DNA from 3 places in the Segeticoccus sp. genome. Region 1 is predicted to be linked to each of the others. Evidence: predicted binding sites of a transcription regulator. Region 1 holds the regulator's gene; each other region holds the start of a gene.

Region 1 (5,110 bases):
GATCGTCAACGCTGCCAACAGTTCCCTGCTCGGGGGCGGGGGCGTCGACGGGGCCATCCACGCCGCCGCCGGGCCGGCCCTGCTCGCCGAGTGCCGCGAGCTGCGCCAGACGCGGTATGCCGGGGGGCTGCCGGTCGGTGCTGCGGTCGCCACCGGCGCCGGGAACCTGCCTGCGACCTGGGTGATCCACACGGTCGGGCCGAACCGGCATGCGGGACAAACCGATCCGGGGCTGCTGGCCTCCTGCTTCCGCAGCTCGCTGGGCGAGGCGGGGCGGGTGGGGGCCCGCACGGTGGCGTTCCCGGCGATCAGCGCGGGGATCTACGGCTGGGACCGGCACGACGTCGCCGAGATCGCCGTGGCGACCACGCGGCGGGCGCTGGAGGCCGGGGTGGTGCCCACACCCGACGGCGAGGTCGACCTGTCCGGCATCGAGCTGGTGCGGTTCGTGCTGTTCGGGCGGTCCGTCTACGACGCGTTCCAGCGCCAGCTCACCTGACCGCTGGCCGTGCGCTGTTGCTGGGGGCCCGCCGCTCCTCACTGGGCCGTGCGCTGTTGCTGAGGGCCCGCCGCTCCGGGAGACCGCGATGCTTCAGCAACAGCGCGCTGGCGAGTGGCCCGCTGTGCGACCGGTGGGGTCAGACGACGCCCAGGGCGAGCATGGCGTCCGCGACCTGGATGAAGGCGGACGCATTGGCCCCGAGCACGAGGTTGCCAGGGGTTCCGTAGGCGTCGGCGGTCTCGGCGCAGCGGTCATAGATACTGCGCATGATCTCGGCGAGCCGCTGCTCGGTGTAGTCGAAGGTCCACGAGTCGCGTGAGGCGTTCTGCTGCATCTCCAACGCGCTGGTCGCGACACCGCCGGCGTTCGCGGCCTTGCCCGGGGCGAACAGGACACCGGCGTCGGTGAGCACCTTGACCGCCTCGGGCGTGGTGGGCATGTTGGCGCCCTCCCCCACGGCGCGGCAGCCGCCCTTGACGAGGAACTGCGCGTCCTCGGCATTGATCTCGTTCTGGGTCGCCGAGGGCAGCGCGACGTCGCACGGCACCTGCCAGATGCTGCCCTCGGTGGCGTACCGGGCGCTGGAACCGCGCAGCTCGGCATACTCCGAGATCCGCCCGCGACGCACCTCCTTGACCTCCTTGAGCAGGTTGAGGTCGATGCCGGTCTCCTCGACGACGTAGCCGCTGGAGTCCGAGCAGGCGATCACGGTGCCGCCGAGCTCGTGGACCTTCTCGATGGCGTAGATCGCCACGTTGCCTGAGCCGGAGACGATGACCTTGCTGCCGTCGAAGGAGTGGCCGTTGCCCCGCAGCATCTCGTCGACGAAGTACACGGTCCCGTAGCCGGTGGCCTCCTTGCGGACCTGGGAACCACCCCAGCCGAGGCCCTTGCCGGTGAGCACACCGGACTCGTAGCGGTTGGTGATCCGCTTGTACTGCCCGAAGAGGTAGCCGATCTCGCGACCCCCGACGCCGATGTCGCCGGCCGGGACGTCGGTGTACTCCCCCAGGTGGCGGTACAGCTCGTTCATGAACGACTGGCAGAACCGCATGATCTCAAGGTCCGAGCGGCCCTTGGGGTCGAAGTCCGAGCCGCCCTTCCCGCCGCCGATCGGCAGGCCGGTCAGCGCGTTCTTGAAAACCTGCTCGAAGCCGAGGAACTTGATGATGCCGAGGTAGACGCTCGGGTGGAAGCGCAAACCTCCCTTGAACGGGCCGAGCGCGGAGTTGAACTCCACGCGGAAGCCCCGGTTGATCTGGACGGTGCCGGCGTCGTCGACCCACGGGACGCGGAAGATGATCTGCCGCTCCGGCTCGCAGATGCGCTCGATGACGCGTGCGTCGGCATACTCCGGGTGCCGCGCGATCACGGCGCCGAGGCTGTCCAGGACCTCGCGCACCGCCTGGTGGAACTCCGTCTCGCCGGCGTTGCGGCGCAGGACCTCTTCATAGATCGGCTCGAGCGTCGGGTTGAGCGCAGCGGACACGTGTCACCTCCGGGCAGTTCATGGGGTCTTGCTTCGTCAGGCTAGCCCGCTCGTCCCAGAGGACGAGATGCGTGCCCGCCCAGCGGACAGCCCGGAGCCACCCGCCGCTCCCCCCTTGCCGTTGTTGCTGACGCCGGCGTGCTCCGGCCGACCGCGTTCGCTCAGCAACAAAGCGAGGTCGGGGCGGCAGGGGCCTTGCACTCGTAAAGGTGTAAGGGTGTAATTACTGCATGAACGAAATGCAGGCATGGCTCGCCGGGCGGTTGCCCGACGGCTGGTTCACCGAGGCGCCGACCGTGACGGTCGACCGGGACGAGATCCTGGTCGTGGGCCGGCTGGCCGAGCCCTCCACGGAGGCGCAGACGAGCCCCGAGACCGACACTCCCCAGGAGGCGACGGCGGCAGAGAGCCCCTCGGAGGGTTCCGCCGAGGCCGACCGGCAGGCCGCCCAGGCAGGCCGGATCAACCGGTTCCGCGAGGAGACCCGCGGCAAGCGGATGCGGATCGCCGACGAGGCCGAGGCCCGGTTCGGGCGCAAGGTGGCGTGGGGCGCGGCGTGCGGCGAGACCCGTCACGTCTTCACGAACCTGGCGGTGCCGGTGATGACCCGGCTGCGCCAGCCCGAGCGGCAGGTCCTCGACACGCTCATCGACGGTGGTGTCGCGCGCTCCAGGTCGGAGGCGCTGGCGTGGTGCGTCCGGCTCGTCGGGCAGCACGAGGATGAGTGGCTCACGCGGCTGCGCGAGGCGCTCGTCGGGGTGGCGGAGGCCCGCGAGGCGGGTCCGGCCGCCTGAGCCACGTCACCGGGCCCCGCCGGGTGACTGGACCGGGCCTGCGTCAGACGGTCACCGGTAGGAGCCCGGGCGCCAGAGCATCAGCGCACGCGACTCGGTGCGCTGCGGGCGCTCGCCCGCCCGCACGGCGACCACGTCTCCGGCCCGGCCCGCGGCGAAGACGCGCGCGCCGGTCTGCAGCGTCGCCTTGAGGTGGGCGTTCTCCTCGTCCAGCTCCCGCACCCGCGAGCGCAAGGCGCGCAACTGGTCCTCGAGCTCGAGGATCCGCTGGATGCCGGCCAGCGAGACGCCCTCCTCCTGGGAGAGGCGCTGCACCTGCCGGAGCAGGTCGACGTCGCGAGCCGAGTAGCGCCGGCCACCCCCGCTCGTGCGCGAGGGGGTGACCAGTCCGAGCCGGTCGTACTGTCGCAGGGTCTGGGCGTGCATGCCGGCTAGCTCCGCGGCGACGGAGATGACGAACACCGGGGTGTCGTCGTCGTGGCGGAAGCCGCCGGGTGTGGCCGACATCTACCTCACTCCCTCGCTCGCGCGAACAGCTCGGAGCGCGGGTCGACGCCGGCCTCCTCGGCCTGCAGCGTCTGGACCGCCTCCCGGGCCGTGTCCGACAGTCGTTGCGGGACAACGATCTTCACCTTGGCGAGCAGGTCGCCCGTCCCGTTCTTGGTCTGTATGCCGCGCCCCTTCAGCCGCAGCACGCGGCCGCTGGGTGTCCCCGCAGGCACCTTCACCTTGACCGGGTGCCCGGACAGGGTCGGCACCTCCACCGTGGTTCCGAGCGCCGCCTCGGCGAATGTCACCGGGAGGTCGACGGTGAGGTTGTTGCCGTCCCGGCCGAAGACCGGGTGCGGCTCCACGTGCACGGTCAGGATCATGTCGCCGCGGGGTGCTCCCGCGTCGCCCTGGTGGCCCTTCCCCCGCAGCCGGATCTTCTGGCCGTCCTTGACCCCCGCGGGGATCCGGGCAGTGATCCGCTGCCCGTCGGCGCCCTGCAGGGTGACGGTGTCACCCACGGTCGCCTGCCGGAAGCTCAGGCTCGTGCGCGCCGAGATGTCCTGTCCGGGGCGGGGTCCGCCGGGCGCGCCGAAGCCCCCGTAGCCGCGGCCCGCGCCGCCCCCGAACATGCCGCCGAGGATGTCCTCCAAGTCCGGTTGTGGTCCCCCGCCGCCGGTGTTGAAGCGCACGCGCCCTCCGCCGCCCTGGCCGAACAGGCCGCCGAAGAGGTCCTCGAACCCGGCGCCGGCACTCGCCCCGCCCGGCCCCCCGCCGGCGGTGAATCGGGCTCCGCCGTGGGCCATCTGGCGGATCGCGTCGTACTGGCGACGTTGCTCGGGATCGGAGAGGACGGCATACGCCTCGCCAATCTCCTTGAACCTCTGCTCGGCGGAGGCGTCCCCGGGCTTGGCGTCCGGGTGCCACTCACGCGCGAGCTTGCGGTAGGTCTTCTTGAGGGTCTTGTCGTCGACGTCGGGGGAGACACCGAGGACCTGGTAGAAGTCCTTCTCGAACCAGTCCTGGCTCGCCATTCAGCGTCTCCTTTGCCTGTGGTCTTTTGCGAATCTAGGGACTTTCCGGCCCGGGAACTCCCGAGATCTGCCGGGAACTCCCGAGATCGGCCGGGAACTCCCGAGATCGGCCGGAAAGGCCCTAGATTCGCGGGGTTGTCGTCAGCTCGGGTCGGCGACGGCGACGCGCGCCGGCCGGACGACCCGGTCGTTCATCTTGTAGCCCGGCTGCAGCACCTGCACGACGGTGGTCGTCTCGGTGCCCTCGGGCAGCTCGGCCTCGGTGTGCATCAGCGCCTCGTGGACGTTCGGGTCGAACGCCTCGCCCGCCTCGCCGTAGCGCTCCACGCCGTAGCGCTTCAGCGTCGCCTCGAGCTTGTCGGCGATCGCGGCGAACGGTCCCTCCTCGAGGTCCCCGTGCTGGCGCGCGAGGTGGATGTCGTCGAGCACCGGCAGCAGCGCCTCGACCACACCGCTCACCGCGAGGTCACGATGCAGCTCCCGGTCGCGGTCGACCCGCCGCTTGTAGTTGACGTACTCGGCGTTGAGCCGCTGCAGGTCACGCCGCAGGTCCTCGGCGAGCGTCGCGTCGGGGCTCGACTCCTCCGCCGGGCTCTCGGGCGTTGCTTCGGCACCGCTCGGCTCCGCCGGGTTCGCGGCCGGCTGGGCGGCCGGGTTCTCACCCGAGGAGCTGTATGCCGCCACGTCGCCTTCGCCGTCCGGCGCACCCGCCGTCGTGGCTCCGTCCGTCGTGGCTGCGGCCGTGGCACCGGTCGACGTCGCGGTCGACTCGTCCACGATCGAGCCCTCCTCGACGGGGCCG
Region 2 (5,110 bases), on a different contig from region 1:
GCAGCGGATGCAGTGCAGCGCGGTGCGGCCCAGCTCGTCGGCCAGGACGTGGGTCCGGCCGTTGTCCAGCAGCACGACGTGGAACTCCTGGGGACCGTCCCCTTCGGTGACGCCGGTCCAGGTGGAGGTGTAGGGGTTCATCCGCTCCCCCGTGGAGGACCGCGGCAGCAGCTGCAGGAAGACCTCGAGGTCGCGCCAGGTCGGCACGAGCTTCTCGATGCCCATCACCGTGATCAGCGTCTCCGGCAGCGTCAGGCACATCCGCCCGTTGCCCTCGGACTCGACCACCATGAGCGTCCCGGTCTCGGCGACGCCGAAGTTGGCGCCGCTGATCGCCACCTTGGCCCGCAGGAAGGTCCGCCGCAGGTGCCGCCGCGCGGCCTCGGCCAGCGCGGCAGGCTCGTCGGTCAGCTCCGGCCCCGCCTCGGGCATCTCCCGCACGAAGATGTCGCGGATCTCGGCCCGCCCGCGGTGGATGGCCGGCACGAGGATGTGGGAGGGGCTGTCGTGCCCGAGCTGGACGATGAGCTCGGCCAGGTCCGTCTCGTGCGGCGTGATGCCCGCGGCCTCGAGCGCCTCGTTGAGCCCGATCTCCTGGGTGGCCATCGACTTGACCTTGACCACCTCGTCCTGACCGGTGGCCCGGACCAGGTCGGTGACGATGCGATTGGCCTCGGCCGCGTCGCGGGCCCAGTGCACGACACCACCGCGCTGGGTGACCTTGGCCTCGAACTGCTCCAGCAGCTCGGGCAGCCGGTCCATCGTCGCGGTCTTGAGGGCGCTGCCGGCGTCACGCAGCTGCTCCCAGTCCGGCACCTCGTCCACCACCGCGGCGCGCTTGGCCCGGATGGTGCGCGTCGCGTGGCCCAGGTTGCGCCGCAGCCGTGCGTCACGCAGCTCGTGCCGCGCCGCCTGCGGGAACGGCTCGTCGCCGCTGAGGTGACCCACCCCGGCAGGGGCGACGGGTCCGGGAACCCCCGTGCTCGGCATACCGAGGAACACACTCATCAGGCCACCCCCTGCTGGCTCGCCAAGACTTCCGCGAGGTGCACCGGGCGGATGCCGGTGCGCATCCGGCCCAGCCCCCCGCCGATGTGCATCAGGCAGGACATGTCCCCGGCGGTGACCACCTCCGCGTGCGTGCTCATCACGTTGCTCATCTTGTCGGCCAGCATCGCCGTCGAGGTCTCGGCGTTCTTGATCGCGAAGGTGCCGCCGAAGCCGCAGCACTGCTCCGCCGCGGGCAGCTCCACCAGGTCGATCCCCCGCACGGCGCGCAGCAGCTGCAACGGCTTGTCCGGGCCCTGCCGCGTGGCCCCGACCATCTCGCCGGCCACGTGCAGCAGGCGCAGCGAGTGGCAGGTGGGGTGGTAGGTGACCCGGTGCGGGTAGCTCGCCCCCACGTCGGTCACGCCCAGCACGTCCACCAGCAGCTCGGACAGCTCATAGGTGCGGTCGGCGACCTTCTCGGCCCGCGCCCCCAGCGCCTCGTCCCCGGCCCGGCGGGCGATCGTCGCGTGCTGGTGGCGCACCGACCCGGCACACGACCCGGACGGGGCCACGATCGCCTCGACATCCGCCTCCAGCGCGGCCTCGAACACCTCCACGTGGTGACGGACCAGACCGAGCGCATCCTGCTGGTAGCCGGTGTTGGTGTGCATCTGGCCACAGCAGGTCTGTGCTGCCGGGAAGACGACCTGGTGGCCCAGGCGTTCGAGGATCGTGACGGTCGCCTTGCCCACGTCGGGGAAGAGCACGTCGCCGAGACAGGTGACGAACAGTCCGATCCGCATGGCCCCAGTCTGCCGCCCCTGTCCACCCTGTCGCCTCTTCCGCTGACGGCGAACATGAGCCGGTGCGGCTCAAGGCGGTGGAACAGGGGGGAGCAGCGCGGCGTTGTCCCGATCGTGCATCGGTCCCGCACGGCGCGGGTACTGGTGCCCCTGAGCACAGATAGCATCGAGGTATCTCGATAGCGAGGAGCAGACGATGTTCGAACGGTTCACCGACCGGGCCCGGCGGGTTGTGGTGCTGGCGCAGGAAGAAGCGCGCATGCTCAACCACAACTACATCGGGACCGAGCACATCCTGCTCGGCCTCATTCACGAAGGAGAAGGCGTCGCCGCCAAGGCTCTGGAGAGCCTGGGCATCTCGCTCGACGCCGTGCGCGAGCAGGTTCAGGAAATCATCGGCCAGGGTCAGCAGGCCCCGACCGGGCACATTCCCTTCACCCCCCGCGCCAAGAAGGTGCTCGAGCTGTCCCTGCGAGAGGGACTGCAGCTCGGCCACAACTACATCGGCACCGAGCACATCCTGCTCGGCCTCATCCGCGAGGGTGAGGGTGTCGCGGCGCAGGTCCTGGTCAAGCTGGGGGCGGACCTCAACCGGGTGCGGCAGCAGGTCATCCAGCTGCTGTCCGGCTACCAGGGCAAGGAGCCGCAGGGGGCCGGGGTCGGCGGCAGCGCCGAGGCGACCCCGAGCGGGTCGCTGGTGCTCGACCAGTTCGGCCGCAACCTGACCCAGGCCGCCCGAGAGGGCAAGCTCGACCCCGTCATCGGTCGTGAGAAAGAGATCGAGCGGGTCATGCAGGTCCTCTCCAGACGGACGAAGAACAACCCGGTACTCATCGGGGAGCCGGGCGTCGGCAAGACCGCCGTCGTCGAGGGTCTTGCCGCCGACATCGTCAAGGGCGAGGTGCCCGAGACGTTGAAGGACAAGCAGCTCTACACCCTCGACCTCGGCGCGCTCGTCGCCGGCAGCCGCTACCGCGGTGACTTCGAGGAGCGCCTGAAGAAGGTGCTCAAGGAGATCCGGACGCGCGGCGACATCATCCTGTTCATCGACGAGATCCACACCCTCGTCGGTGCCGGGGCCGCCGAGGGCGCGATCGACGCCGCCAGCATCCTCAAGCCGATGCTGGCCCGGGGCGAGCTGCAGACCATCGGCGCGACGACACTCGACGAGTACCGCAAGCACGTCGAGAAGGACGCCGCGCTCGAGCGTCGGTTCCAGCCGATCCAGGTCAACGAGCCGAACCTCGCGCACGCCATCGAGATCCTCAAGGGGCTGCGCGACCGCTACGAGGCGCACCACCGCGTCTCGATCACGGACGCGGCGCTGGCCACGGCGGCCAACCTGGCCGACCGCTACATCAACGACCGGTTCCTGCCCGACAAGGCGATCGACCTGATCGACGAGGCCGGCGCCCGGTTGCGGATCCGCCGGATGACTGCGCCGCCGGACCTGCGCGAGTTCGACGAGAAGATCGCGCACGTGCGCCGCGAGAAGGAGTCCGCGATCGACGCGCAGGACTTCGAGAAGGCCGCGTCGCTGCGGGACGACGAGAAGCAGCTGCTCGAGCAGAAGGCGCAGCGCGAGAAGGAGTGGCGCAGCGGCGACATGGACGTCGTCGCAGAGGTCGACGAGGAGCTCATCGCCGAGGTCCTCGCCGCGTCCACCGGCATCCCGGTGTTCAAGCTGACCGAGGAGGAGTCCAGCCGGCTGCTCCACATGGAGGACGAGCTGCACAAGCGGATCGTCGGCATGGACGACGCCATCAAGGCCCTGTCCCAGGCGATCCGGCGCACCCGCGCCGGGTTGAAGGACCCGCGCCGTCCCGGTGGGTCGTTCATCTTCGCCGGGCCGACCGGTGTCGGCAAGACCGAGCTCGCCAAGACGCTGGCCGAGTTCCTCTTCGGTGACGAGGACAGCCTGATCCAGCTCGACATGAGCGAGTTCTCCGAGAAGCACACCGTCTCGCGGCTGTTCGGCTCGCCTCCCGGTTACGTGGGGTACGAGGAGGGCGGCCAGCTCACCGAGAAGGTGCGGCGCAAGCCGTTCTCGGTCGTGCTCTTCGACGAGGTCGAGAAGGCCCACCCCGACATCTTCAACTCGCTGTTGCAGATCCTCGAGGACGGCCGGCTCACCGACTCCCAGGGCCGGGTGGTCGACTTCAAGAACACCGTCATCATCATGACCACCAACCTCGGCACGCGGGACATCGCCAAGGGCGTCTCGCTCGGCTTCACGCCGGGCGGCGACACCCAGACGTCCTACGAGAAGATGAAGAACAAGGTCACGGACGAGCTCAAGCAGCACTTCCGGCCCGAGTTCCTCAACCGGGTGGACGACACCATCGTCTTCCCGCAGCTGACCGAGGACGAGATCGTCGCGATCGTCGACCTGATGGTCGCCCGCCTCGACGAGCGGCTGAAGGACAAGGACATGGGCATCGAGCTCACCGCGTCCGCCAAGAAGCTGCTGGCCAAGCGCGGCTACGACCCGGTGCTCGGGGCGCGGCCGCTGCGTCGGGCGATCCAGCGCGACATCGAGGACATGCTCTCCGAGAAGATCCTCTACGGCGAGATCGGTGCCGGCGAGGTCGTGGTGGTCGACACCGAGGGCGAGGGCAAGGAGGCGCAGTTCACCTTCAAGGGCACGCCCCACTCGCGCGTCCCGGACGCCCCGCCGGTCGAGGCCACCCAGGAGTGACGTCCTCACGGTAGTTCCTCGCTGAACCCCCGGTATGCCGGCCGCTCACCGTCAGGTGGGCGGCCGGCATACGTCTGTCCGGGGACGTGCCCGCGGGGTGGGTTCCGACGTAGGGTCACGGCATGGTCGCTGAGACCTCGCACGTGCGGTCGGCGCCGGGACGCGGCCCGATCGGGCGGGCCGTGGGCTACCGGTATGCCGGGATGCCGGCGGGTGCCCACCGCGGCGTCCCGAGCCGGTGGCTGACCCTCATCGTCACCCTCGAGGAGCCGCTCGACGTGACCGACGGGTCCGGGCGGCGCGGCCGGTTCGACGCGATGGTGGCCGGGCTGGACGACACGGCCTCGCTGATCCGCCACGAGGGGCGGATGAGCGGGGTGCAGCTCGACCTCGACCCGCTGGCGGCCAGAGCAGTGTTCGGGATGCCGGCGAGCGAGCTGGTCCGCCGGTCGGTCGCGCTCGAGGACGTCTGGGGGACTGCAGCGGTACGGCTGCGCGAGCAGCTGCACGAGGAGGGCGACGGGGTGGCCCGGCTCGAGCTCGTCCTGGCCGAGGTCGAGCGGCGTCTCGGCGAGGCAGCCGCGCCGCAGCCGGAGGTGGCGCACGCCTGGCGCCGGCT
Region 3 (5,110 bases), on a different contig from region 1:
TCGGCCGGGTCGCTGCCGGTCAGCGACGCCTTCTGGTACGTCGCGACCGGCCCCGGTGCGCTGTGCACCTGGTCGGTGGGGGAATCCGCCGACTCCGGCCAGACCTCCCCACCGGTCCTCACCACGCGTCCGATCACGGTGCGGCTGCTGCAGAGCCCCGCCCTCGGCTGCGGGCAGACCTTCCACTTCCACGTGCAGTACGGTCACCTGGCCCCCGGACAGTGACCGGCCGGTGGCCCCGCCGGTGACCCAGCCGGTGCAGGTGATCGTTGCTCGGCTGCGGTGATCGGTCGACGGCCGACCAGCTCCTCGCACTGTTGCTGAAGGATCGCGGTCCCCGCGAGCGGCGACCCTTCAGCAACAACGCCGGGTCGGGTCCGCAGCGACGCCGGGTCGGGTCAGCAACAACGCCGGGCCGGGTCCGCAGCAACGCCGGGTCGGCGCGGGCGTTAGCCTCGCCGGGTGTCGTCCACCTACCGCACCGTCGCCGGCCCCGGCTCGGCGGAGACCGAGGTCCGGCGCTCGCGGTTCCGGTGCACCCTCGAGCGGGTGGAGAGCGAGGACGCCGCCCGCGCCGTGCTCGACCGGTGCCGCCGGGCGTATCCCGACGCGGGGCACCACTGTTCGGCCTTCGTCATCGGGCCGCGCGCAGAGCTCGAACGCTCCAGTGACGACGGCGAACCGTCCGGCACGGCCGGCGCGCCCATGCTCGAGGTGCTGCGGGGACACGGGATCACCGACGTGGCCGCCGTCGTGACGCGGTGGTTCGGCGGGGTGCTGCTCGGCACCGGCGGGTTGTCGCGCGCCTATGCCGACGCGGTGCGCGCCGCGCTGGACACGGTGCGGATCCAGGAGCGCCAGCTCCGGCAGCTCCTCGAGGTCGAGGCGGACCATGCGGTCGCCGGCCGGCTGGAGCACGAGCTGCGGCTGACTGACGCGACCGTGCAGGACGTGCAGTATGCCGAGCACGTCACCTTCCGGATCGCCGTCGCCCCCGAGCGTGCGGACCAGGTGGCCGCCACCGTCGCCGCACTGACCGGCGGCACGACGACTCCGGTGCCGGTCGCCGAGGTCTGGGTCGACGTCTGAGCGGGCAGATCGTCGCCGCCGATCATTGTGGCGTTCTGGTCGCCCCAGCAGCCAGAACGTCACAATGATCGGGGGCGGTGACTCAGTGGCTGACCGCCTGCTCCTTGGGCACCTTCTTGCGCCGGCCGCACGCGAGGCACGTGTCGACATACGAGGTGCTGACGGGGAACAGCGGGAGAAAGAAGAAGGTCAGCTTGCGCACCTGCCTGGCCACCTCGTGCGCCGCTCGGGCGCCGCAGGTCTCACACGTCGTGACGAAGGTGTCGACGACGGTGAGGTACGTCTTCAGCCCGAGGATCAGGATCATGCCCCAGTCTCCCCTCGGGCCAGAGACCGCCGCAGCCGGGCGTCGGCGCGAGGACGGGCCTGCGCCGACAGGCTCGCGCCGACGGGCCCGCGCCGAGGTGGCACGGGCCCGTCGTGGCGGTCGGGTGGCGTGGGCGCGAGGCCCGGCCCGGTTCAGCCCTCCTGCTCGGACTGCGGCTCGGCGCCCTCGGACTCGGGCTCGGAGGCCGGGCTCTCCACGGCCGGGGCCGCCGAGGTGACGGCGATCCGGCGCGGCTCGGTGCCGGCATACGCACCGGCGACCCGCACGGTCAGGACGCCCTGGTCGTAGGACGCGCTCACCGCGTCGGCGCTGACGTGCTCGGGCAGGGTGAAGCTGCGGCGGAAGGAGCCGTAGCGGATCTCGCGCAGGGAGCGGCCCTCGGTGTCATCGGCGCGCTCGTCGCGGCGCTCACCGCGCACGACCAGGCGGCCCCGGTCGACCTCGACGGTCACGTCGTTGTCCAGGTCCATGCCCGGCAGCTCGAGCCGGACCACCGCGTCCTCGCCCTCCTTGTGCACCTCGGCCGCGGGGGTGAAGCCGACGGTCGGGCGGACGGCGGTGGGGAAGGCCCGCCGCATCATGGCGTCGAACGCCGTCAGCTCACTGAACGGGTCGCGCCGGGTCACCAGCATGCGTTCCATGTCTCTCCTCGATGAGGTCTGGTCCGGACCTCCCGGACCGTTCACCGGGTACAACTTGAGTCGGGTTAACTCAATTCCCGGTTCAGCGTGTCGTCAGGGTGAGCGCCCTAGCATCGGGCCGTGTCGGTCCTGCGCCCCCACTGGCGCGTCGTCGCGGTCGCGGTGGCCCTCCTGGTTGCCGCGGCCCTCGCGGGTGCCTGGTGGAGCGGGCGCGTGCCGCCGGGCGCAAGCGCGGCGGGCTCGCCGCCGCGGCACGGTGCCGGCGCCTCGGCCAGCGGCAGTCCTTCGGCTCGACACTTCGGGGTCCGTCCGCCGCCCCGCCCCGGGTCGGCGGCATGGACCCGGCGCGAGAACGCCCGGCCCGGATCGACGGCCTGGCGGATCCCCCCGGGCAAGGTGGCGGGTGAGCACGCCCTTGCCGGGTATGCCGACCACGTCAGTGTCCTGCCCGGGCAACAGTTCCGGTTGTTCGTCTCCTGCACCCGCGGGAGCGTGACGGCGCGGGCCTTCCGGCTCGGCTGGTACCACGGCAAGGGTGCCCGGTTGGTCTGGCGCTCGCGGCCCTTTCGCCCCGGCCGGCAGGCGGGGGCGCGGCTGCTGGCCGACCGCACCGTCGTCGCTCCGTGGACGCCGTCCCTGACCGTCTCCACGAAAGGCTGGCCCCCCGGCACCTACCTGCTGCTGCTGCGCGCGGCGGACGGCTCGGAGAAGTACGTGCCCCTCACCGTCCGCTCGACGACGACGGCCGGCGCGGTGGTGCTCGTCAACGCGGTGACCACCTACGAGGCGTACAACGACTGGGGCGGCTACTCGCTCTACCGCGGCACGGACGGGCGCCGGGCCTACCGGGTGAGCTTCGACCGACCCTACGACGGCAACGGCGCCACCGAGCTGCTCAACTTCGAGGCGGCCACCATCCAGCGGGCCGAGCGGCAGGGGCTGGCGCTCGCCTACGTGACGAGCCTCGACCTGGACCGCTTCCCGCGGCTCCTGGCCGGCGCCCGCGGCGTGGTGTCGATGGGGCACGACGAGTACTGGACCGTCCCGATGCGCCGCCACGTCGAGGCGGCGCGCGGCCGCGGGACCAACGTGGCGTTCCTCGGCGCGAACGCCGACTACTGGCGGGTCCGCTTCGCCCCCGGGCTGCACGGAGCCGACCGGATGCTGGTGGGCTACAAGGCGGACGCGGCGGTGGCCGACCCGGTGCACGACGCGGTGGACACGACGGCGATGTGGCGCCAGCCACCGCACGCCGATCCGGAGAACAGCCTGACCGGCCAGCTCTACGAGTGCTTTCCCGCACACGGGCCGATGGTCGTGCGCGACCCCGGTTTCTTCCTCTTCCGCGGAACCGCTGCGCGCGCCGGGAGCTCGTATGCCGGGCTCGTCGGCACCGAGATCGACCGCGCCTACCCGATCCCCGGGACACCGCGGAACCTGCAGGTGGCGGCCCACTCGCCGGTCGCCTGCGACGACACCGGACCGACCTTCTCGGACCTGACCTACTACACGACCGCGTCGGGCGCCGGCGTCGTGGACACCGGGACGATGCTGTGGGTCCGTGCCCTGCGGGGCCCCAGCCCGGTCGAAGGCATCGACGCCCGGACGTCGCAGTTCGTGCGGCGCGTCACGACGAACCTGTTCGCCGCCATGGCCGCCGGGCCGATGGGGCACGCGCACCCGGCTCGCGGCGACCTCGCGGCGCTGCACGCCTCCGCGTCCACGCGGACCGGCACCGGCGGGTACTACACCCTGCCGTGAACGGCTGCTCCCCGGATCGCGTTGAACTACCGTGGGGCCATGGGTGAGGACGTGTCCACCGAGTCCTTGGCCGACGTGGTCGCCGGCTACGGGTTCGCCTACCTGGTGACCGTGACCGCGGACGGCGGACCGCACGCCGTGGCCACCGCCCCGCGCGTCGTCGGTGACGCCGTCGTGGTCGACGAGGTGGGGTCGCGCAGCAGAACGAACGCCACGGAGCGGCCGAAGGTCTCGCTGCTCTACCCGCCGTCCGACCCCGACGGGCACTCCCTGATCGTCGACGGGGTGGCCTCGGTCGCCGACGCCGGTGTCACCATCGCGCCCACCCGCGCGGTGCGGCACCGCCCGCACGAACGCCCCGGTGGCGGGGTGTCGGCCTCGGGCTGCGGCTCCGACTGCCTGCCCGTCGACCTCCCGGCCTCCGCACCGAGCGTCTGACCGTTCCGGCAGCCCCTCAGCGGGTCGCCTCGGCGAGCAGCTCCAGGACGTGTCGGTAGGGACGGCCCGTGGCGCGGGTCATCCCGATCTCACACGTGCGGTTGACCGACGCGTATGCCGCGAACTCTCGCGTGCGGACCTCCGCGGCCTCCGGGCCGGTGGCCGCGGCGGTCAGCTCCGGGTGCAGCAGCCCGCGGTCCCCGGCAAATCCGCAACAGCCCCAAGCGGTCGGCACCACCACGTCGTCGGAGACGGCCCGGGCGATCGTCTCCATCGCCCCGGTGGTCCCGAGTGCGGTCGAGGAGCAGGTCGGGTGCAGCGCGATCGACTCCCAGGGCCTGGTCACGGTGAGCCGGGCCAGCACCCGGTCCACCACGAAGCTCGTGGCGTCGACGACGGACAGGCCGCTCCCATCGGCCGCGCCGGCGATCAGCTCGGTGAGTCCCTGGGTGCAGGAGCCGGCATCGACCACGACCGGCAGCCGTCCGTCCTCGGTCGCCCGGCGCAGCGCGGGGACCACCTTGCGCCGCATCGCGTCGTGGCCTGCCGCGAGTCCCTTGGACTTCCAAGGGGTTCCGCAGCACAGGGCGTCGAGGTCGGCAGGGGTGCGCAGCGGCACCCCGGCACGGACACAGAGCTCGACCAGGGCAGCGGTGACGCCCTCCCCGCCGGGCTCGGGACCGAACATACTGCCGATGCACGCGGCGAACAGCACGGCCTGCGGCTCGCGCGGCTCGTACCGCGGTCGGCGACGGCCGCCGCCCGGGAGGCGCGCGTCATACAAGGGCACGTGGTCGGACCCGGCCACCGTCCGGGCGAGCCGCGTCGCGGTCACGGGGACCTGCGCGGGCAG

What was found. The regulator HspR, encoded in region 1, represses chaperone genes until heat shock. The targets are predictions, from matches to a motif close to AAGTTGAGTCNNNNNGACTCAACTT.
Region 2: VFL99_RS14055 (ATP-dependent Clp protease ATP-binding subunit) is a predicted target of HspR. The motif match lies at 1,845-1,869, and genes of this name have one in related genera.
Region 3: VFL99_RS03590 (Hsp20/alpha crystallin family protein) is a predicted target of HspR. The motif match lies at 2,111-2,135, and genes of this name have one in related genera.

What each region holds. Positions count from the first base shown of each region.
Region 1 covers NZ_DASSTI010000059.1:12,078-17,187, forward strand. Annotated here, with positions in the region: gene VFL99_RS06700 (O-acetyl-ADP-ribose deacetylase) at 1-499, shown strand, start outside; gene gdhA (NADP-specific glutamate dehydrogenase) at 639-1,991, opposite strand; gene VFL99_RS06710 (hypothetical protein) at 2,222-2,785, shown strand; gene VFL99_RS06715 (heat shock protein transcriptional repressor HspR) at 2,837-3,292, opposite strand; gene VFL99_RS06720 (DnaJ C-terminal domain-containing protein) at 3,298-4,308, opposite strand; gene VFL99_RS06725 (nucleotide exchange factor GrpE) at 4,450-5,110, opposite strand, start outside.
Region 2 covers NZ_DASSTI010000143.1:6,328-11,437, reverse strand. Annotated here, with positions in the region: partial or broken gene VFL99_RS14065 (lactate utilization protein B) at 1-1,008, opposite strand, end outside; gene VFL99_RS14060 ((Fe-S)-binding protein) at 1,008-1,793, opposite strand; gene VFL99_RS14055 (ATP-dependent Clp protease ATP-binding subunit) at 1,990-4,491, shown strand; gene VFL99_RS14050 (helix-turn-helix domain-containing protein) at 4,614-5,110, shown strand, end outside.
Region 3 covers NZ_DASSTI010000032.1:1,275-6,384, forward strand. Annotated here, with positions in the region: gene VFL99_RS03575 (hypothetical protein) at 1-225, shown strand, start outside; gene VFL99_RS03580 (YigZ family protein) at 463-1,089, shown strand; gene VFL99_RS03585 (hypothetical protein) at 1,172-1,396, opposite strand; gene VFL99_RS03590 (Hsp20/alpha crystallin family protein) at 1,549-2,058, opposite strand; gene VFL99_RS03595 (N,N-dimethylformamidase beta subunit family domain-containing protein) at 2,179-3,819, shown strand; gene VFL99_RS03600 (pyridoxamine 5'-phosphate oxidase family protein) at 3,859-4,257, shown strand; gene VFL99_RS03605 (FAD-binding and (Fe-S)-binding domain-containing protein) at 4,274-5,110, opposite strand, start outside.